2 regions of the Thermoanaerobacter kivui genome follow, and region 1 is predicted to be linked to the other one. Evidence: riboswitches for the same ligand, from Rfam matches in the RefSeq annotation. Region 1 holds a riboswitch; the other holds the start of a gene.

The links. Region 1 has a riboswitch for fluoride ahead of TKV_RS08605 (DUF6062 family protein). Riboswitches for the same ligand answer to the same signal wherever they lie in the genome.
Region 2: it holds a riboswitch for fluoride, as region 1 does, so the genes downstream of both, crcB (fluoride efflux transporter CrcB) here and TKV_RS08605 (DUF6062 family protein) in region 1, are expected to answer to the same signal.

What each region holds. Positions count from the first base shown of each region.
Region 1 covers NZ_CP009170.1:1,687,881-1,699,019, forward strand. Annotated here, with positions in the region: gene TKV_RS08570 (class I SAM-dependent methyltransferase) at 1-280, shown strand, start outside; gene TKV_RS08575 (hypothetical protein) at 291-713, opposite strand; gene TKV_RS13845 (hypothetical protein) at 737-868, opposite strand; gene TKV_RS08580 (bis-aminopropyl spermidine synthase family protein) at 988-2,064, opposite strand; gene TKV_RS13595 (hypothetical protein) at 2,487-2,696, opposite strand; gene TKV_RS08590 (MFS transporter) at 2,712-3,899, opposite strand; gene TKV_RS08595 (HEAT repeat domain-containing protein) at 3,889-4,314, opposite strand; gene TKV_RS08600 (hypothetical protein) at 4,311-4,643, opposite strand; partial or broken gene TKV_RS08605 (DUF6062 family protein) at 4,636-5,312, opposite strand; fluoride riboswitch at 5,355-5,414, opposite strand; gene TKV_RS08610 (hypothetical protein) at 5,756-5,947, opposite strand; gene TKV_RS08615 (peptidoglycan D,D-transpeptidase FtsI family protein) at 6,339-7,946, shown strand; partial or broken gene TKV_RS13160 (ABC transporter substrate-binding protein) at 8,150-8,317, opposite strand; gene TKV_RS08625 (transposase) at 8,635-9,228, shown strand; partial or broken gene TKV_RS08630 (ABC transporter substrate-binding protein) at 9,309-9,743, opposite strand; gene fsa (fructose-6-phosphate aldolase) at 9,881-10,531, opposite strand; gene TKV_RS08640 (ATP-binding protein) at 10,655-11,139, opposite strand, start outside.
Region 2 covers NZ_CP009170.1:45,743-56,881, forward strand. Annotated here, with positions in the region: partial or broken gene TKV_RS00215 (transposase) at 1-1,126, opposite strand, end outside; gene TKV_RS00220 (MFS transporter) at 1,385-1,984, shown strand; gene TKV_RS00225 (ISLre2 family transposase) at 2,072-3,475, shown strand; RNA gene ffs (signal recognition particle sRNA large type) at 3,631-3,897, shown strand; gene TKV_RS00230 (HD domain-containing phosphohydrolase) at 4,035-5,930, shown strand; gene dnaX (DNA polymerase III subunit gamma/tau) at 6,196-7,761, shown strand; gene TKV_RS00240 (YbaB/EbfC family nucleoid-associated protein) at 7,840-8,175, shown strand; gene recR (recombination mediator RecR) at 8,185-8,784, shown strand; fluoride riboswitch at 8,823-8,882, shown strand; gene crcB (fluoride efflux transporter CrcB) at 8,947-9,351, shown strand; gene crcB (fluoride efflux transporter CrcB) at 9,348-9,731, shown strand; gene TKV_RS00260 (HD-GYP domain-containing protein) at 9,786-10,958, shown strand; gene TKV_RS00265 (DUF2508 family protein) at 11,008-11,139, shown strand, end outside.

The DNA.
Region 1 (11,139 bases):
TAGAGTACTTAAAAATAGCGGTACAATTTTAATAGGCTTTGTAGATAGAGAGAGCACAATTGGCAAAATATATCAAGCAAATAAAGAAAAAAGTCTATTTTACAAAGAAGCAACATTTTTCACCACAAGCGAAATAGTAGAATTACTTTATGAAGCAGGTTTTAGAGATTTTAATTTTTCCCAGACCATATTTAAAAAACTTGATGAAATAAAAGAAAAAGAGCCTGTAAAATACGGCTTTGGAAAAGGTTCTTTTATAGTAATAAGCGCAAAAAAATAAAATTATAATTTTATTCTTTAGCAAGCAAAGTTTTTATTGCATTGTCTAAGAAACTATCATTTTGTAAGGGTGGGTCTTTTTCTGATGGAACAGGTATTATCTCCCTTAAAGTCCCTGACAAAACCACCTGCACGTTTTGATTTCTATCCACGATTATTGAAATGGGCTCTAACGCTCCGCTAAGTATAGCTAAAATTACCATTATCTGAGAAGGGGTTAGCACCCTTTTCTTTTTTTCCTCTCCTCCTGAAAGACTTTTCTCCTCAACATTCCCATTGCCATTTCCTCCACCAGAGTTTGGCTGTTTATCTTTTTCTCCATTTTTATTGCTGTCTTCTCCTTTATTTTTATCATTACCTTCGCCGCTTTCCTTCAATCCTAATTTTGACAATAAATCTTTTACTTGAGATTCTAAATTATCCGATGAAAACATCATTTCTCACCCTGACTTTGTAATCATCTAATAGGCAATGGGAAAATTATTATTGCCGGTTCCTCAGGCCGTGCATAACCTAAAGCAAAATAGAGAATTAAAGAAAAAATTACCACAAATAAATAGGCATTAAATCCCTCTTTTTCTTTTTCCATCTATATCACTCTTTCTACAAAATTTATCCGCTCATTTTTATATATGATTTTATAACTTCTCTTGTGCTTGTACCACTGGAAAAAATCATACAAATAGGCTTCCTCATGCTTATAGAAGCCTATTTGTTTTCTTCCTTGTAAATCAATGCCTCTTCGTCTACGTATAATTCGCAAGGTTTATATTCATTTTCAATCCCTTTTGAGTCTATTAAAGTTTCTATGCGATACATAGAAGACCTGTACCAATTAAGTCTTGGTTCCACTTGAACAAAGGCATAATCTTTTCCAACGCTTTTTAAAAGATAATCCCAATTTACATAATGGTTAAAGTCATCAATTATATCAGTAACAACTACTTTAAATTTGCTTGCTAAAATTTGTTGGAAAATATTCCATTTTCCCAATGACGCTTCTATTAGCGTCAGTCCGAAATACCCCGCACATCCTTCTTGTGAAAGGGCAGAAATCCCTCTTCCTATGCAAATTTCCAAAGCTTCTATCGTTTCTGGCGGGTCTGTAATAAAAGTATCAAAATACCCAACATATTCATCTGGTAGTTTGTCTCTAAAATCATATTTCATAGCTTTTATAGGCAGATTATATTTATTTGCCACTTCATTGATATATTCAACTATCCTATCGTCTATTTCCATCACAACAATTTCAGTTGGCATACCTGAAAGTCCTGCTGCTATACTGACAAGGTCATCATCACCTAAAACTAAAAGCTTTTTTCCTTCCAAATCTCCTCTTTCAGCCATGAGAACTATTCTGCTTACTACTGTTTGCGTCGTAACAAAACCTTGGTCATAATCGCTAATAGCTTTTGGACGATTTACTGTCACTTGGTCAAATTTTTTGATCAAGTCTTCTAATTTAGAAAGGTTTATCCCTCGTCCTTCACATGCAGGACAAGTATACACTCTTTTTGGAACTATTTTAAGGCTATTGAGATACTCTAAACCTTTAGAATTAAATTTTATATCTCCATTTTTCTCAATTGTCACCAAATTTTTTTGACGTAGTAACTCAATCATTTCTGCCACGACAGAAAAAGGTCTTTGAGACAAGGTTATAATCTCCCAAAAGTGCGGAGTTGCTGCAACGGCCGATAATATCTTTTCCACATCCTTAGAGGACGTCATAACCCCTGTTCTTTGGTAGACTTGGTGTGCTATATCTTGAAGGTTTTCCATCTTCTCACCCCCATAATAGTATTTCTACAAGCTTTTTGCACCTTCAAAATACCATACAGGGGTATTTTACATTTAAGTTAATATTTAGGCCAACACATAAAATTATATAACTGATTCAATAAAAAAGTCAAGAGAGGTCAAAATTCTTTAATTTAACACTCTTCTCATTATGCTTTGAACCATGTGCAAAATGTCAACCGTTTATAATACGGTTGACATTTTTGAAAACTGTTAATATTAAGATAATAGATTGATTATAGGCTTAAATATATTTTCAACAACAGTATTGTATTCAACAAGAGATGATTTTGTTTCACCATTTACATCTCCATTTATTTTTAACCACGAGTATAACAATATAGAACCGTTTTCAATATAGTTGATATTTTGAATGGGATATGAAACAACGCTAATATTATTTTTTACATTTTCAAGAAAAACGATGCTATTTTCATACAAAGTATAAGCTTTTCATTTGTTTTTCTTTTGCCCCAGCTATCAGCTGGAGCATATACACCATTTAAAAAACGACGTGAATCTTGAAAATTTTCATCATAATATTTTTTAAATATCTCCGGAATTTCTTCATAACCTTTGATAGTTCTTGCCCAGGAGTTTATGTCCGACGGCATTTATCTCTCCCCCTTTTAACTTTTTTCAATTTTAAACAGTGTTATTAAAGCAACTGCCATTATGGAACACAATGCTCCAAAGTAAAAGGGTGCAGCAGGAGATACATTGTCCCATAAATATCCAGCAATAAAGCTTGCGGGAAGTGCAAGTAGTCCCATCGATGCATTATACAGCCCAAAAGCAGTTCCTCTATTGCGATCATCGACTATATGTGCAACAAGAGACTTTGCAACACCTTCCGTTGTTGAATAGTAAACCCCATATATCGCGTACAAAACCCAAATATGCCACGGCAATTTTGCTAATGCAAAACCGAGATATGTAACTGCATAAATAATCCAGCCTAACCTTATTACATTAACTCTTCCTATTTTGTCAGACAATACTCCACTTGGTACTGATAATAAAGCATAAAACAGATTAAACATAGCTATAATTATCGGTATCGTTGAATCTTTTACACCAACACTGCGTGCTCTTAAAATCAAAAATGCATCACTACTGTTACCAAGCGTAAATATCAGCATTACAATGAAAAACAGCAGAAATTTTCCCTTAAAAATAGACAAATCTAATTTGAAAGATGAACTTACTCTTTCTCCCTTTTGCTCCACTACAAATAAACCTATGAGGATTATTGTGATAAAAGCTACAAGGCCAGCAATCAAAAATATTAATCTGTACTTTATAGAATCTATATATTTGGCAAACAAGAGCATTAAACCGGCAGTAATCAATGGCCCAAGGAAGGAACCTAATGTGTCAAGCATTCTTTGAAATCCAAACGAAAAGCCCATATTTTTCATTTTAGAAGATTTTGCAACAAGTGCATCTCTCGGCGCATCTTTTGTACCTTTTCCAATACCATCAACCAGTCTCAACCCAAAAGCCATGGCAGCACCATTCGCCAATGGCAGTAATACTCTTCCAACAGCGGAAAATAAATATCCAATAAACACAATAGATTTTCTTTTTCCAATTTTATCAGAAACTATTCCAGATATTATTCTCATAATGCTTACAACCGTAGTGACGCTTCCCTCTATTAAACCTACCATTTCTTTACTTAGACCGAGAATTTGAGTATAAAAAGTAGGCAAAATAGGTACAATCATATCCTGACTTAATCCGCCAAAAAATGCAACCCACCCTAAGACTTTAATGTTATTATTCTCATTGTTTTTTATTTCTTTATTTTCCAATTGTCTCACCATCCTTATTTGCCACTCTTGTTTTAATTTTCTTCAAAGAATTTTCAATAATATTTTTTGTTAAAACTGAAAATTTATCTCTGTTTTCTAAAAGAAACTTCTGAGACTTTTCGCCGCCAATCTCTCCAAGAGCCCACACAACTGCTTGTTCAATATATGGGTCTTTTTTTGTTTTTATACTGCTGTGCAAATATTCTATTAATTTTCTTTCTGCCTTTTTTATTTTAAGCTCTCCAATTAACTTCGCTGCCATATAAGCCACATTATAATCTGGATGATTTATGGCTTTTATAAGTTTTTCACTGTAATCATCATTTGATATATTTTTAAAATCATAGCCACAGTTGGAACACTTTTCTTCTCCCACTTCACCTATTTTAAAACACACAGGACATATATACCTCATTTTCCATCAACCCTTATACCTAAAACTCCTTTAAGATATCTATTTTCAGATTCGTAACCTTTTAATCTTATTTCAAGTGTTTGGTTGTCACGCATCAACTGAAAATTTTTAAATTTCATTGCAGAATATTTAGACGCCAGAGTAATTAGCTGCCTTCTTAAATCATCTTCATTTGGATTATTCCGTTCTATTTGATATGCCTTAATCCCCATTTCAAAAATAGCTCTATAGGCATCTTCTTCTGTAAAACCATCTTTTTCAAAATCTTTAACTAACTCTTTGATTTCTTCAAAGCTTTCATCGCTGATTTCAAAAGAAATCCTAATCATAATAGCCACCTCGCAACAATTTTAATGCTCTTTCAATTGAATCTTTAGAATCGTACCATGGCTCGTTATGAAACCTGTAATCAAATTTAGTTATAAACCATTCGAGGTCACTTATATTCTTTTCAATTGCCGCTTTATTTATTTCAAATATTTTTTCAATTTCAGGTGTTATATTTTTTGTAAGTTCCATAAGCATATTTAAATGATAAAAGCATAATTTTGATAAACTTTCACTGTGCCTTTCAACAAAATCTTTATCAGTCTGTAAAATATCTATCAATATATGCATTTGGTATTTATCTCTTTCACTTAAATAATCACAAACAAGGCATTTGTTTTTTGTTTCTTTTTTTCTTTTTTCCTTTTTTTCTTTAAAGATTTTTGTTTCTCCGTAATTTGATGTAATTTATAAGTGACGTTCTCTTTTAATGCGATTGCCAAACCCAATTTATCATATGAATTATTCAATAATTCCAAATGATAATGGCAAAAATTTGTCTCTCTTATTTTGACATACATTTCAGGGTCTTTTAAAACCTCATCTTCAAACAAATGCTCACAATAGGCTTTTTCTTCGTCTTTTATAACCTTGCATATTGGACAACCTCTCTTATATTTTTCAAAAACCTCATACAATGGAATAAATTCTAACTTCATGCAGATTCTCATCCTCTCTTTTTTGTCAAATAAACAAAAATGGCCTCTACATTCAACAATGTAGAAGCCATTAGCCTTCACGGCAATAAGGTGAGCTTCATCACCGTTATTTAATTTTTTCTCTACAATATATTATACATTTTTTAAACAAATTACAAGTGAAAAGGCTACATATTAAAGACTCTTGTTTGGATTTATGATTTTTATACACTAAGTTTTTAATTATCTTTTCTGTATACCATTGCACCTATTCCAACTAAGGCAACGAGGCTTATACAAACTATTGCAGAAATAAAAATTGTATCCATTTTTACACCTCAAAAATAATATTTTTTAAAATTCAGGGTTTATTTTTTTTTAAATTTAGGATATAATATATTTAGCAAGGAATTGCAGGATTAATCGTCCGAATATATGGTGGGCTTTTTAAATAGATTATGTTGTAATAACATAATCTATTTTTTTGTTTCTGCAGAGTTATCTTTTATTTCTACTTCTAAACCACTTTTGAATTTCTCTGTAACATCGGCGTGTGTCCGAATTTTTGCTTGTATTTTATCACGGTTACAAACCACAAGTGCAACAATACCGACTATTGCGACGATAGTAGTACAAAATATGAGTATTAATTGTACTGCTTCGCCCATGCATTCACCTCCATTTTTACTCCTGCAATTCCTTGATGTTGGGGGGATGGAGGTGAATGCTTCAACATATTCGAACTTCCCCCACTTTACTTTACAGAATTATTATATCATAAATTTCCTTTTATATCTATAGCAAAAAAGTGCTCAATAGCGTCAAAAATCTGCAGTCTTCATCTAAAGTCAGTTTCCCGTAAGTTATGATAAAAAAACTACAAATTGCTTAGCATTTAATAAAGCTTAATCATTTTTATCTTTTTATCTAATCATACTACAAAATATCTATGGTATAATTATGGTGAAATAAACAAAATCTTTATAAAAAGGGGTTAGAATAAAATTGACATCATATGTAAAAAAACGAACCTTTATTATATTTATCTTTTTTACTATCATGATTTTCGCACTTATTGTAAGGCTTATATGGATACAGGGTATAAACTCTTCAAAACTTGCCATGGCAGTCGAAAGGCAAAGTACTGCTGATATCATATTAAAGCCTCAACGGGGCAATATTTATGATGTAAACGGGAATATCCTTGCCTGTAATGTTCCAGCAGGAGATGTATTTGCGGCTCCTAAATTTATAAAAAATCCAGAAAAAGCTTCAGAAGAACTCTATAAATACTTAAATATGGACAAAGACTCACTTTATAAAATCCTTTCAAATAAAAATTCAGAGTGGGCTGTGCTCGGTAGGTCTGTACCTCTTGACAACATAAATAAAATAAAAAGCCTTAACATACCAGGTATATATGTAGAAAATACTTTTACAAGAAGTTACCCATATGGTAAAATGCTGTCACAGGTATTAGGCTTTACAGGAATCGATGGTAACGGCTTATATGGTCTTGAATACTCTCTTGACAGATATTTAAGTGGCATACCCGGGCGTGAAATCTCTCTTGTGGATGCAGAAGGTAGAAAGGTAGGACTTCCAGACAAACTTCATAAACCTGTAAATGGAGATAATATTGTACTTACAATTGACTCGGTCATACAGGGTTACACTGAAAAAGCTATAGAAAAAGCATATGAAAAATATAAACCGGAAGATGGCATAACAGCAATAGTCATGAATCCAAAAACTGGTGAAATACTTGCCATGGCTAATTTGCCTGATTTTGATCCAAATAATCCGCAAGATGTGCCTTCACAAGAATATTGGTCAAATCCTGCAATATCAAGTATTTACGAACCCGGTTCGGTATTTAAAGTGATAACCGCTTCTGCAGCATTAGAATCAGCTGTAGTTACGCCAGACGAAAGATTCTATGACCCTGGATACTATGTAGTCTCCGGTAGAAAAATTAGAAGTTGGACAGTTTTAGGAGATATAACTTTTTCGCAAGCTATTGAAAAATCAAGTGATACAGTTTTTGTCCAAATAGTTGAAAGATTAGGCGTCGATGCTTTCTATAAATACATAAAAGCTTTTGGCTTTGGTTCCCGTACTGGAATTGAGCTTCCTGGCGAAGTCAGTGGAATGGTTTTGTCAAAATCAAAAATATATCCTGTCGACCTTGCTACTATGTCCTTTGGTCAAGGAATCGCTGTAACCCCCATTCAAATGATTACAGCTTTTTCCAGTGTAATAAACGGTGGCAACCTTATGGCTCCACATATTGTAAAATACATCGAAAACGGCGATAAAATAATTAAAGAATATAAGCCTCAAATAGTTAGACAGGTAATCTCTAAAGAAACTTCCGATACAATGAGATATATACTTGAAAAAACAGTAACAGAGGGTACCGGACGAGCAGCACAAGTGCCTGGATATACAGTAGGTGGTAAAACTGGTACAACTGAAAATTATGCTCCAGGAAAATACGTAGCATCATTTGCTGGATTTGCACCAGTTGAAAACCCCAAAATTGCGGTATTAGTTCTTGTTAAAAATCCAACGCAAAATGGTTATATGGGGGGAGAAGTAGCAGCACCAATAGCCCAAGAAATATTAAGAGACGCTCTTAGATATTACGACACAGTAAAAAAATAATAATACCAGTTTATTTAGCACACCAATAAAAAATACAATTGTAAAAAAGTTATATTAAATAATAGATTCAAAAACATTTTTTTCTTTGAAAGAAACTCTTTATTAAATGTGTCACATTATTAAAGGGATAAAGAAAGTATATGCCAATAAAAAGAAAGTGTCCAAGCCTCTCATCATCACAAGAAAAACCATAAATATACCCTTTACTGACTCACACTGTTTTTTATTTCCTCTGTTATATCAAAAGCATTTTTGTTATTCTTTATCCCTTCTTTTATTTTTTCTATCACTTTGTTGTTTATTTTTCTCCATCCATCAAATGGAGGGATGATATTTGTATAATTAGTAGCCAATTCAATTTTTTTTATTTTAACCCACATCCTTTCGCTTTGCTCAAGCACAAATTGTAATGAAAGTGTCCTATTGAGCGATATTTTTGATATAATTTCTTTAAAATATATAGATATACTACAAAGCACGGAGGAGGGAGTGGAATTATTTCTACCACTCATTGGACTCAAGTCCGCATTTTAACATGTGTAGAATATCTTCTCAAGCACAAATAAGTGTGACTTTGATCACGTACACTAATCATTGTATAAGCAATTCCTTAGTGTTTTTGTGCTGGATATTCAGTCAATGTCTATATATTTTAATTTTTATCTCTAGGGTTGATCAATCAGTCAAGATGAAGGTTTGCGGAAAACACTATGACTTTATCAATCTTTGTGTTTCTGATTTGGATAAAGCCATTTCTCAATTAGCCAAACCTTATCAAGACTTGATTGATATCTCTGTTACCCTACCTGGCATAACCGAAAAATCGGCAACTTATATCATCGCTGAAATCGGCACGGATATGACAGTTTTTAAATCTGACAAGCACCTTTGCTCTTGGGCTGGTCTTACTCCTCAAAACAACGAAAGTGCAGGTAAGAAAAAATCTGTCCATGTCTCAAGAGCAGGTGTTTACTTAAAACTTCTCTTAATACAGTGTGCCAATGCAGCAATTAGGGATAAAAAGAATCCTTATTTTAGGATTAAATATGAACGTATTAAAAAGCGCCGCGGTCATAAACGGGCAATTGTTGCTATTGCTCGTATGATCCTCACTTGTCTCTATCATATGCTTTTGAAAAGGGAACCTTTTAATCCTTCTGACTCCGATTACACTAATATGCCAGAAAAACTTTATCAAAAGCATAGGCAACAATATATTAAGAAAGCTATTAAACTTTTAGAAAAAGAAGGTTGTACTATTATCCCTCCAAAAATTACTTAAACATTATATGTTACCATTATTTGGCTTTGGGCAGCTTCATTTGGTGCCCTTTTTGTCATGCCCAAATTTAACTATTTTACTTTCACACTATCATCTTCTGCAACTACATCTTTTTTAACTGGTACATAACCTAATTCAATCACCTTTTGTTGGTCTTCTGTAAGAAACTTTATAAGCTCATACTCCATTTCAATCTTTTTTTCATTTTTTTGTTTTTTTATGCCATAGGCATATATTTTAGGTGATAATGTCAAAGGTATGCCACTTTCCCCTTCAGGATACATCGCTACATCAAACTCAAATAATTTTCCTTTTGACTGTAAATTTTTAAGCTGTGCTATTTTATAGCTTTCTTCTACTAATACTGCAGTGTTTTTAGCAATAATAAAGTCTTGCCACAATTTTTCTCTGTCTCCCTCAAGTGAAACAGGATTGACTACTTTATATTTCTTAAATAAATCCAAAACTTTTTGCACTCCTGAAACTGCTTGAGGACCAAAAAATGAATACTTTTTACAAATATAACAAAAAAGTAAAAGGCTTTTTCACACTAACCACCTCTTATTATCTATATTCTCAAAATCATTCTTAAATAACCTAAAAAAGCAGGATAGATTTTTTATATCTACCCTGCTTTCTTTCATGTTTTAAATCATATTTTAAGTCCTGCTTTTCTCCAGTCCTCTTTAAATCTCTCTATTCCCGCATCTGTAAGCGGATGTTTCACCATCTGCATAAGCACTTTGTAGGGAACTGTTGCTATATGAGCTCCTAACTTGGCAGCTTGCAAAACATGTATAGGATGTCTTACACTTGCAGTAATTATCTCTGTATCTATATCATAATTGTTAAATATTTGGACAATATCCTCAATAATCTGCAGGCCATCTGTATTTATATCATCAAGCCTACCTACAAAAGGACTTACATACGTCGCACCTGCTCGAGCTGCTAATAAGGCTTGATTTGCTGTAAATATTAACGTTACATTCGTTTTAATTCCTTCTTTTGAAAGAACATTTACTGCTTTCAACCCTTCAGCCGTCATAGGAATTTTTATTACTATATTTTTATGTATCTTTGCAAGCTCTCTTGCCTCTCTAATCATGCCCTCACTGTCATCACTTATAACTTCTGCACTTATAGGACCATCTACAATTTGAGTAATTTCTTTTACTACCTCAATAAAATCTCTTCCTTCTTTAGCAATAAGAGATGGGTTTGTAGTAACACCTGATATTACACCTAATGCATTAGCTTCTCTTATTTCGTCAACATTTGCAGTGTCAAGAAAAAATTTCATCATTTTATCCCTCCGTTATCGATTTGTTTATCTTTATTATTATATATCTAATCTTCAAAAATTAAAAGTCATGCTTTATATCTATGAAACTTAGCCTGCCTTTAAACAAATTTTTCAAAAAATTTAAACAATATTTTTGTAAACTTCATATCTCAAATTATCTATAAATTGCTTTGCACTTCTTGGCGATTTTCCGTTATGCCATATAGCCCATTTTAACGCTTTTTCTTTTAAAAGATTCCACTCTATTTCTATATTGTGTTTTTCAGCTAAACCCTTAACAATTTTTAGATACTCTTCTTGGCTGGGTGAAACAAAGGTAACAGTTATCCCAAACCTATCACTTAAAGAAAGTTTTTCTTCTCTTGCATCTGTATTGTGAAGTTCATTGTCATTTATATTCTCTGTAATAATATGCCTTCTGTTTGATGTTGCATAAATTATTACATTTGGCGGTAAAACTCCTACACCACCTTCCAATGCTGACTTGAGTTCTTTATAATTTACTTCACTTTCGTCAAAAGACAAATCGTCAAAAAATAATATAAATTTTACTCCTCTGTCTTTAATTAAGTCAATTATGTATGGCAAATCTTTTATGTCATTTT
Region 2 (11,139 bases), 760 kb from region 1:
AAAATCTCATCGATAGGTATATTATTTTTAGCTTGATCATAGTTCCATTGAATACGCTGCTTTTGTACATCTTTACGAACTATAACTATTCCACAACCAAATTGACAATATTTATCACTTGAAACTGTACAATACAGGTATGTCAATGATATAAGACATAATAACCTATCTATTGATTTTGTAGAGCGTACTCGATATGTATTTAAGCCAAGGTTGTTCTTTGTCTGCCTGAAAAAAATCTCTATGGGTCACCTCTGACTGTAGTAATTTAGAATAGTCTCAGTATTTAGTTCAGTATCAGTGCATAAAAATGCATGTAGAGCTTTTTGATTTTTAAAAGCTTTTTCAGGCCAGCATATTAGAACTACAGCATTATCTATCCCATTTAAAGCACCTTCATAACGATATACCCAGTAATTAGAACCTTTCACTGTAACGAGGTGAACTTCGTTCTTATCAATATACTGGGCAAAGTCTTTTATCTGGATGCGAATCCCTTTGGGATATATAATGCGGTTGATTTTAAGCGCACCAATAAGATGATAGCCTTGCTTAAAGTGTGCATTAATTACTTTTTCATTTGCAAACCAGGAATCACAAAGACCATATGCTGGCCCTTTGGGTATCGGGAGTGTTGATACCATAATGTAGTATGGCAATACTATTCTGCCACAAGATATCACCATAGCAAGAAATTGATGGTCCCAAACCTGTTTTCCTTTTAAATGCGATTGATGAAATCCTGTTGCTTGAATAGGATGTTTAGCCTGTAACGAAGGCTTGGTCTTTTCAGCAATAGTATCATCAAATATCACAAACAAAGGACTTTTATGGGTTGAGAAAGTTGATAAATAATACGAATAACTTCTCGCCTTATAGCTCTCCATGCATATTCTATATTCCAAACACCTTGGCTTAAAAATTTGCCAAAGGTAGTTCTATGACAATGTGCAAAGCTTAAATTAACAATATCAGTAACAGTGCCACTGTAACCTTTTTGAACAGCAGCGATAATAAATTCCACAATATGGCGAATAACAGGTTTGGTGAAGTATAGCATAAAATTTAATTTAAAAAGGTACTGGTAAATTGCTGAGTTTTCTGTTATTCTATTATCATGAGACATATGCTCCACTCCTGTTATTGATTTTTTTGTGGTAATTAAAGTTATATCACAGAAGTGAGCATTTGTCTCTATAATTTTATTATGTGGAATTTATTGTAATCGTATTTTCTCATCTATAGTATAATTACTTTTTTGATGTCTACTTTAAACACCTTTTTAAACCTGCAAGCACAGCGATAATTCCAGACATAGTAAAAAAAGATTATTTAATATCTGCAAACTCTTTAAGTGAAACTGCTGCTAATCTGATTAACATAGTTGGAGTTGATATTAGGAGGTATTTTATTTGCTTTATTTAATCCTGTATTCTTATTTGTTGCTAATGGAATTTCCTTTATTTTATCCGGAATTTTTGAAATGTTTATCAATGTAAATTACGAGCAAAATATGAGTTTAAGCGAATCTGAACAGGTTATAAATAGTGTAGAAAATAAAAATCTATTCAGTCAGTTTTTGGATGGCTTACGTGTAATTAAAAGCAATAAATTTTTGCTTTTTTATTGCTATTATAGGCGGAGGTGTTATTTATTTTTAGCACCAATATCTTTATACATACCACTTTACACAAAAAATATTCTGAACCTTTCCAGCACATTTTATGGAATTATTAGCTCGGCGATTACAGTTGGAGGATTATTTGGGTCATTAGCCTTATTAGTATTCGGAAAAAGGGTAAATAAAAAATTTTTTATTGTATCAGGATTTATTTTTCAAGGGATATCTTTAATTATGTTTGGATTAATTCAAAATTTTATAGGTGGATTTGTTTCATTAATGATTTTAGGGATTGCATTAAGTAAAATCCTTTCGTATAATATCTATCCTATTTTTGTACAACATAGTGTAAAATTATCGTAGGATTTTTTAAGTGATAAAAAACAAGAGACAACCCCTGTGATAAAATAGATTATGGAAAACAAAACAATACAGAAAGGGGTGTCTCTTGTGAAAAAAAATATCTTTGAGGATATTATACTACAAAATGCTCTAAATTTCACTAAGGAAGTAGTAGAAATTTTTGGTGATTTATTAAATAAAGGAATGAATATTACAGAGCTTGCAGCAAGGATAAAGGAACTGACGGACAAACTAGGTAGAGAGGCAATAGAAGCAATTATTGAAGAGTTAGATAGGATAATAAAAGAAGATAAGAGAAGGAAAGAAAAATGGGTAGTAGAGAGGAAAGATAAAAAGAGATTAACGACAATCCTTGGGGATATAGAATATGAGAGGACATATTACAAATCCAGAGAGGATGGAAGATATACATACTTGATAGATGATGCATTAGAGATAGGACGGCACGATAGGATAGAGAAGGGAGTAAAAATAAAGTTAGTAGAAAACGCGATAGAAGAATCATATGAGAGAAGTAGTAAAAAAGCATGTCCAGAGGAGTTAAGTAAACAGACGGTATTAAACGCAATAAGGGAAATAGGAGAAGTAGAAGTAAAGAGAGAAATAAAAGAGAAGAAAGAGGTAAGGGTATTATACATAGAAGCAGATGAAGACCATGTGCCTTTGCAAGATGGCAGCAATGAAACACCGCGATTGATATACATACATGAAGGTAAAGAAGAGAAAAATGGTAGAAATGTACTGAGAAATGTGCATTACAAAGCATATGTAGGAGAGAAACCTGAAGACATATGGATAGATGTAGCAAATTACATAGAAGACAATTACAAAGAAGAGAAGATAGAGAAGATATACATAGCAGGAGATGGGGCACCGTGGATAAAAGAGGGATTAAAATGGATATTAAAATCAAGGTTTGTGTTAGACAGATATCATTTAAACAAATACGTATTAAAAGCAACATCAAAAGAGCCAAAGTATAGAGATAAGATATGGAGAGCAATAAATGAAGGGAATAAAGAAGGAGTGAAGAAGGTATTTGATGAGCTAATAAAGGCAGCAGAGGAAGAGAGAGAGAAAGAGAAGATAAAAGAAGCAAGGAAATACATACTAAACAATTGGGAAGGAATAGTGATATACAACAAAGACGAAGATGTAATAGGGTGCAGTGCAGAAGGGCATATAAGCCATGTATTTTCAGCCAGATTAAGCAGGAATCCACTAGGGTGGAGTAGAGAAGGATTAAAGTTAATGGCGAAATTAAGGGTATTCAGCAAGAATGGAGGAGACTTAAGAGAAGCAGAATGGGGTAAGAAAAAGAATATCAATGCTGGGAGTTATAATTTAACGAAGAAGCAAATAAAAGAAGCGGTAAGGAGAGTTAAAACGTCTACAAATGAAAAAATAAACAATATTACGGTTTTGAATATAGGGAAAGTAACGCCAATATATAGGGTTTTAAGAGCATTAAAATATGCACAAGTTATATAAAAAGCATGATAAGTTGAAGTATGAAATTAACTAAGTTTCAGGGGTTGTCTTAAAAAAATCCTACAGTATCTTGACACTATCTTTGTACAATTGGTTATTGCCAATGTATTTTTTATGTGATATACTTAAATTACACACAAGGTAATAATTCTTGGCCGTACTAGATGGGGAGGTAGCGGTGCCCTGTAACCTGCAATCCGCTATAGCAGGGTCGAAGTCCCAGGCTGAGGCCTGACCATTGTAAGGTCTGGCATAAGTAAGTGGTGTTGATGCTTGAGTCCTGCGCAACGGAAATTTGCGAACCCCGTCAGGTCCGGAAGGAAGCAGCGGTAAGCAAACACTTCCGTGTGCCGCAGGGGCGCTTGAGTGGAGCTAACTGCTTATGTAACGCTTATGGTGGCAGGTCGAAGCTGGGTGTACGGCCTTTTATTTTTTCCATTCTTTTAAGAATTTCTTTATGTAGCCCTTCTTAAAAGTTTTCATTTAAGTTTTTGTGCGTTTTATCCGAAAATAATATAGGGAATTTGTTTTCTACAAAAGAAGAAAGTTGGAGGATATTATGTTAAGTGATTATAAGAAAAAACTATTCGTTGTTTTATTTGGTTTATCGATAACCGTTTACATATTGTCTATTGCGCATTTTTTATCAGGATTTGAAAACAAAGTTTTTATCGGTAGCATAATTTTATTAATCTCAATGGGGATGTCTGCTGTTTTGTCTAAAAAGCTATCTCAGCCACTTGAAAAATTAAATGAAGGTGTAAAGAGAATATCTCAGGGGGATTTTAGATATCGCTTAAATATTACCGATTCAAAGGAATTTGTAGAGATTTCAAAAAATTTCAACTCTATGGCAAGGGATTTATCACAAAGTTACGTGAAATTAAAAGAGCAAACAGAAAATTTGATTCGCCAAAATGAAGAATTGCAAGAGTTTAATGCGGAGTTGGAAGCCTCATATGAGCAGTTAGAAGTTCTTACCCATGAGTTAGAAATTTCTGAAAGAAAATATAGATTGTTAGTTGATAATATCAAAGACATTTTGTGGGTGACTGACAAAAATTTTATTATTGAATTTGTCAATTCGAGAATTGTAAGGTATTTGAATTACACACCTCAAGAGTTGTTAGGGAAAAGTCTATTGGAAATTGTTGATGAAGAAAGCAAAGAGACATTAAAAGACATGATGGCAGGAAAAATCAATTTTTCAGAGATTAATTTTAGAAGTAAAGATGGTTTGTTGGTCATAACAGAAACTCACGTAAAAAGGCTTAAAGTTAACGGAGATGTGGTAGGAATACAAGGTATTTCCAGGGATATTACAGAGATGTATCAAGTTAAACAGCAAATAGTTGAAAAAAACAATGAAATTTTGGCTATCAGTGATGTAGGAAGGCTTTTGACATCAGGAAGTGACATGAAAGAAGTGTTAAATAATATTGTGGAAAAGGTTGCAAATATACTCAATTCACCCCTATGTACCATAAGAGAGTATGATAAAGAGTCAAGAAAGTTTGTTTTACTTATAAAAGGCGGGGAGCTTAAAGATTATCTTATTTCAAGTGAAATAGAATTGCCACAGGAAGATGTTAATGATTTGGTGAATTTGAAAGAAATAAAAATAAAGGATGTTGACGAGTTTCCACATGATAAAAATATAACCCCTATTTTTGCTTCCAAAGAAGTCTTTTCTGTGGTTATTGTGCCTTTAGTCTCCCGAAATGAAATGATCGGAATATTGAACGTATGGACTGCTACTAAGACAATAAAAAACATGAGCTTGTTAAGGTCGATTGCGAGTGCAGTTTCCGTTGCAATTGAAAATTCTAAGCTTTATGAAGAAATTAAAAAGTTATATATAAAGACGATAGAGGCTCTTGCTTATGCAGTTGAAGCAAAAGACGTTTACACGAAAGGGCATTCAATGAGAGTGTCTCAATATGCTGCTTTGATAGGAGAATATATGGGGCTTTCAAGAGAAAAAGTAGAACAACTTAGAATTGCTGGGATATTACATGATATAGGAAAGATAGGTATTTCAGATGTTATTCTTTTAAAGGCGGGAAAACTTACAGATGAAGAATATAAGGTAATTAAAAGTCATCCAGAAATATCAAGAAGAATTTTAATGCCCATAGATCTGCCGGAAGAGATATTAGAGGCTGTTTCAAAGCATCATGAAAGGTACGACGGAAAAGGATATCCTTATGGGATCAAAGGTGAAGAAATTCCTATAGAAGCGGCGATACTTGGGGTGGCAGATGCTTTTGATGCCATGACATCAGATAGGTCGTACAGAAAAGGGATGAATATTGAAGAGGCTATAAACGAACTTTTAAAGTATAAAGGCACTCAATTCCATCCTGAGGTGGTAGATGCGTTTATTTCCCTTTATATGAACAAAAAGCAGAGATTAGAAGAGATAAAAAATCAGATTTTTACAAACGTTTCTTAAAAGATATAGAAATATATCTTTCAGACTGTCGACAAAGTTTTTTTAATAAGTCTCCGCTTTTATACGTAAGGTGCATCGCGGAAGCATCTTAGTGTGTCCCCTCTGTCCAAAACGAGCCATAGACACGACTTAGATATGTGAGCCTGCACCCAACATAAAAGCAAGAGACTTTAAATTACTTACAAAAAGGTTTGTCAAGAAACTAAAAAGATATAGAAATATATCTTTTTTTTTGTTACAATTGAATATAACGAGGTGTTAAAGCATGTATCAGTCTTTATATAGAAGGTATAGGCCCAAAAGCTTTAAAGAGGTGGTGGGGCAAGATCATATTGTAAAAACTTTGAAAAATCAGATAAAATTCAATAAAATAGGGCATGCCTATCTTTTTAGCGGTACAAGGGGTACAGGAAAGACTAGTGTAGCTAAGATTTTTGCAAAAGCGATTAATTGTTTAAATAATACAGATGGAGAACCTTGTAATTCTTGCGAAGTTTGCCAATCCATCAATAACAATACTACGATGGATATTTTGGAAATTGATGCTGCTTCTAACAACAGTGTAAATGATGTAAGAGAATTACGGGAATCTGTTATTTATTCTCCTTCTTTGACAAAATATAAAGTATATATAATTGACGAAGTGCATATGCTTTCTACGGGAGCTTTCAATGCTCTTTTAAAAACATTGGAAGAACCTCCTCCTCATGTGATTTTTATTCTTGCTACTACTGAACCTGATAAATTGCCTGATACTATTTTGTCAAGGTGTCAAAGGTTTGACTTTAAGAGAATACCTACGCGGTTAATTGCTCAAAATCTTGATAGAATTTGCAATGACAGTAGAATAAAAATCGAAGAAAAGGGGCTTAAAACTATTGCCCTCTATGGAAATGGTTCTATGAGAGATGCTATAAGTATTTTAGAACAGTGCGCTTCTTACAAGGAAGACCTTATAACTTATGAAGATGTATGTGAGATGTTGGGTGTAGCTAATGATGAAATGTTGTTTTTACTTTTAGAGTATATAAATGCTAAGGATGCTACATCTTCATTGAAACAGTTGGATAAAATTTTATCCTATGGAGTTGATATAGGAAATTTTTTAAAATCTTTAATTTCTATTTTGAGAGACATGGTAATTTATAAAACAGGAGGAGAGGAGTTAGAAGGGATTTTATACAATGACAGTGAAACGATAAAAGGAAAATCCCAAAACTTTGGAACAGCGTTTTTGACTAATGCTTTAGAAAAATTTATAAATTTACAGAGAGAAATTAAATATGCTATTTCTCCGGTAACTCTTTTAGAGGTTACTATTTTGAGATTGATAAAACAGGAAATTTCTTATGATATGATGAGTTTATTGGCCCGTGTAGAACAGCTGGAAGAAAAATTGAAGCAGGGTCAAATATTTATTAAAAACTCTGAACAAGAGGCAAAAAATCAAAAGGAAGAAATAAAAAATTTTAAAAGAGAAAGGGAGGAAGGGCAAAAAAATATCTTGCCTCAGCAAGAAGACATAGATTTGGATAAGGTGTGGAATGAAGTCAAAGAAATAGTGAAAAGAGAAAGGATAGCAGTATATACTTTTATGAAAAAAGGTGTTCCTTATTTAAAAAACGGGGCAATTGTGTTAGAATATCCTGAGGAGTATTCTTTCTTAAAGGATGAGCTAAGTAAAGTAGAAAATAAAACTTTTATTGAAAAGATACTTAAAAAAGTAGCGGGGAAAGAGCTTTCTTTGAAGTTTGAACTAAAAAAAAATGAAGAAGAATTGCTCATAAAACAGGTTAAAGAGCTTTTTGGAGAGGATATAGAAATAATATAAAATTTATTTTTCACAAATACTTTAATGAGGCATATAAATATTTTATAAAGAAAATAAAATTTAGGAGGTTATATTATTATGGCAAAAGGCGGTTTTCCGGGCGGGTTTAACATAAATAATATGATTAAACAAGCCCAGCAAATGCAGGAAGAAATGAAGAAAATGCAAGAAGAATTAGCACAAAAAACTGTAGAAGCTACATCTGGCGGTGGTATGGTAAAGGTAGTGGCTAATGGCAGAAAAGAGCTTGTAAGTATTGAAATAAACCCTGATGTGGTCGATAAAGACGATGTTGAAATGTTAGAAGACCTTGTATTAGCAGCAGTTAATCAGGCTTTAAGAAATGCAGAAGAGATGATCGCTTCTGAAATGGCAAAAATAACTGGAGGGTTAAATATTCCTGGATTGTTTTGAGGTGAAATAATGAACTGTTATTCTGCATCCATAGCTAAGCTTATAGATGAACTGTCAAAATTACCTGGTATAGGAACTAAGACTGCTCAAAGGCTTGCTTTTTTTATAATAAACATGCCTTTGGAAGAGGTAAAAAGTTTATCACAGGCTATTATTGAGGCAAAAGAGAAAATAAGGTATTGTAAAATTTGTTATAACATAACAGACACTGAAATATGTAACATATGTAGCGATAAAGAAAGAGACCATTCGCTTATATGCGTAGTTTCTCATCCTATGGATGTTGTCGCGATGGAAAAAACCCGTGAATATAAAGGTGTATATCACGTACTCCATGGAGTCATTTCACCAATGGAGGGAGTGGGGCCAGAGGATATAAAAATTAAAGAACTTTTGGACAGAGTCAAAAACGGAAATGTCAAAGAAGTCATACTTGCGACAAATCCGGATATAGAAGGAGAAGCGACAGCAATGTACATTGCTAAACTTTTAAAGCCGTTAAGAATAAAGGTTACAAGAATTGCTCATGGTGTGCCAGTAGGCGGTGACCTTGAATACACTGATGTTGTAACTCTTTCAAGGGCTCTTGAAGGCAGAAGGGAATTGTAAAAAGATATTGCATTTTCATTTGTACTTTATTATAATAAACAACGTGAGGCGATGGAGCTCGCCATAAATGCGGAAACGCTGATGGCTCCTATTAGGATGTGATATAAGGCCTAATAGGGGCTTTTTATTGTCCAAAAATCTAAACAGAAAGGGGAAGTTTTCATGGAATACATCTATATAGGGATTGGCGGGTTTTTTGGAGCCGTACTGAGATATTCAATAACAATTTACTTTACAAAGATGTATCACACTGCATTTCCCTTTGAAACTTTTATAATAAACATTTTAGGTTCGTTTTTGTTAAGTTTTATTGCTAATTTTACTATGGATGAGTACAAGGTAAATACTAATTTGAGATTAGGGATAACAACAGGATTTATTGGGGCTTTTACAACATTTTCTACTTTTAGTATGGAAACAATAAATTTATTAAAAGCAGGGAAAGATTATATTGCTCTAAGTTATATGATTTTATCAATATTTGGTGGTCTTTTAATGTCTTATTTAGGATTTGAATTTGCTGACAAAACTTTTGACTTACTAAAGGAGAGGGAGGAAGAACAGTGACAAGTATACTATATGTGGGAATTGGAGGAATTTTTGGAGCAATATTGAGATATGAAATATCGCGGCATATAAAGGAAAACCGAGAGATAGTTATTCCTATCGAAACTTTTATTATAAATGTATTAGGTGCGTTTTTATTAAACTTTTTGTCAAGTCCTAAAATAAATGTAGATTTAAGCTATGATGTTAAACTTTTTTTGACAATAGGATTTCTAGGTGCTTTTACAACATATTCAACTTTTTCACATGAGACAGTAGACTTGATCAAGAACAAAAAATATTTTCATGCATTTATATACATGTCATTGACAATTATATTTGGACTGATAGGGGGAATATTGGGATATTATGTTGGATTTTATCTAGGAAATTTAATTTAGTTAGTGTATAATATATATTAGTTGAAAATAAATATCGGTTAGGAGGAATAAAATGTGAATTTGAATTATAATAATCTGCTGTCCGCTTTATCTTTGGTCCTTGACGTACAAGAGTATAAAAATATGGGACATGCAAGAAAGGTGGCTTATATTTCTCTAAGGATTTCCGAGATGCTGAATTTGGATGAAGAAGAAACAAAAAAAGTATACTATTCTGCTTTTTTACATGATATAGGGAAAGGGGATATATACGAAGACTTTGACACAGATGAATGGTGGAAACACAGTGAAAGAGGAAGTGAGATTGTAAAGAAACTGCCTTTTGGAGAAAATTTTTCGGATATTATAAGATATCATCATGAAAATTACGATGGAAGCGGACATTTTGAGTTGAATGGCGATTCTATCCCTTTAGGAGCTCAGATTGTTTTCATCTCTGACCAATTTGATATACGTTATGCTTCATTAATTGGAATAGAAAACGAATATAACATTCGTTTTAATATTAAAGAATTTATAAAAAGCAATACTAGGAAAATGTTTAATCCCATTGTGTCCAAAGCACTACTTGATCTTACAAACCAAGAAAAATTTTGGTTAGATTATAAATTCTTTGATATAAAAAGTATATTAAAAACGATTGAGCCTAAAGACACACTTTCAATAGGAATTGATGAATTGGAGGATATAGCAGAGGCTTTTGCTCAGATTATCGATAACAGAAGCCGATTTACATATAACCATTCCAGAGGTATTTCAAACTTAGCTTATAAAATGGCTAAAGTGATAGGCTATGATGAAGAGATGACCAGAAAAATAAAAATTGCGGCGTTACTTCATGACCTTGGAAAGTTAGCTGTACCTAATTCTATTCTTGACAAACCGGATAAGCTTACTGAAGAGGAATTTATGGTTATAAAATCTCATACCTATTATACTAAAAAAATACTCAAAGAAATAAGAGAAATAGATGATATAGCAGAGTGGGGTGCAAATCATCACGAAAAATTAGATGGAAGCGGGTATCCTGAAGGATTAAAAGGAGACGAAATTGGCGAAATCGATAGGCATATGGCGGTTTGTGACATGTATCAAGCATTAACAGAAGACAGGCCCTATAGAAAAGGTCTTGAGCCAAAAGAAGCGATAGATATTATTTCAAAATCAGTAAAAAATAACAAAGTAAGTGGGAAATCTTTAGAAATTTTAAAAGAAGTAGTGTTTTAATGTATACTCAACCGTATTTTGGGTCATAATACGGTTGAGGAGGTATATTATGGGAATGTTGTTTGAGTACTTAAAAGAAATAGCTGCGACAAAAAACATATATGATAATTACAGCAATGAGGCTTATCAACTTGTTAATGAGGTAAAACAAACAGTAAAAGAATTAAAAGATGCAGAAATT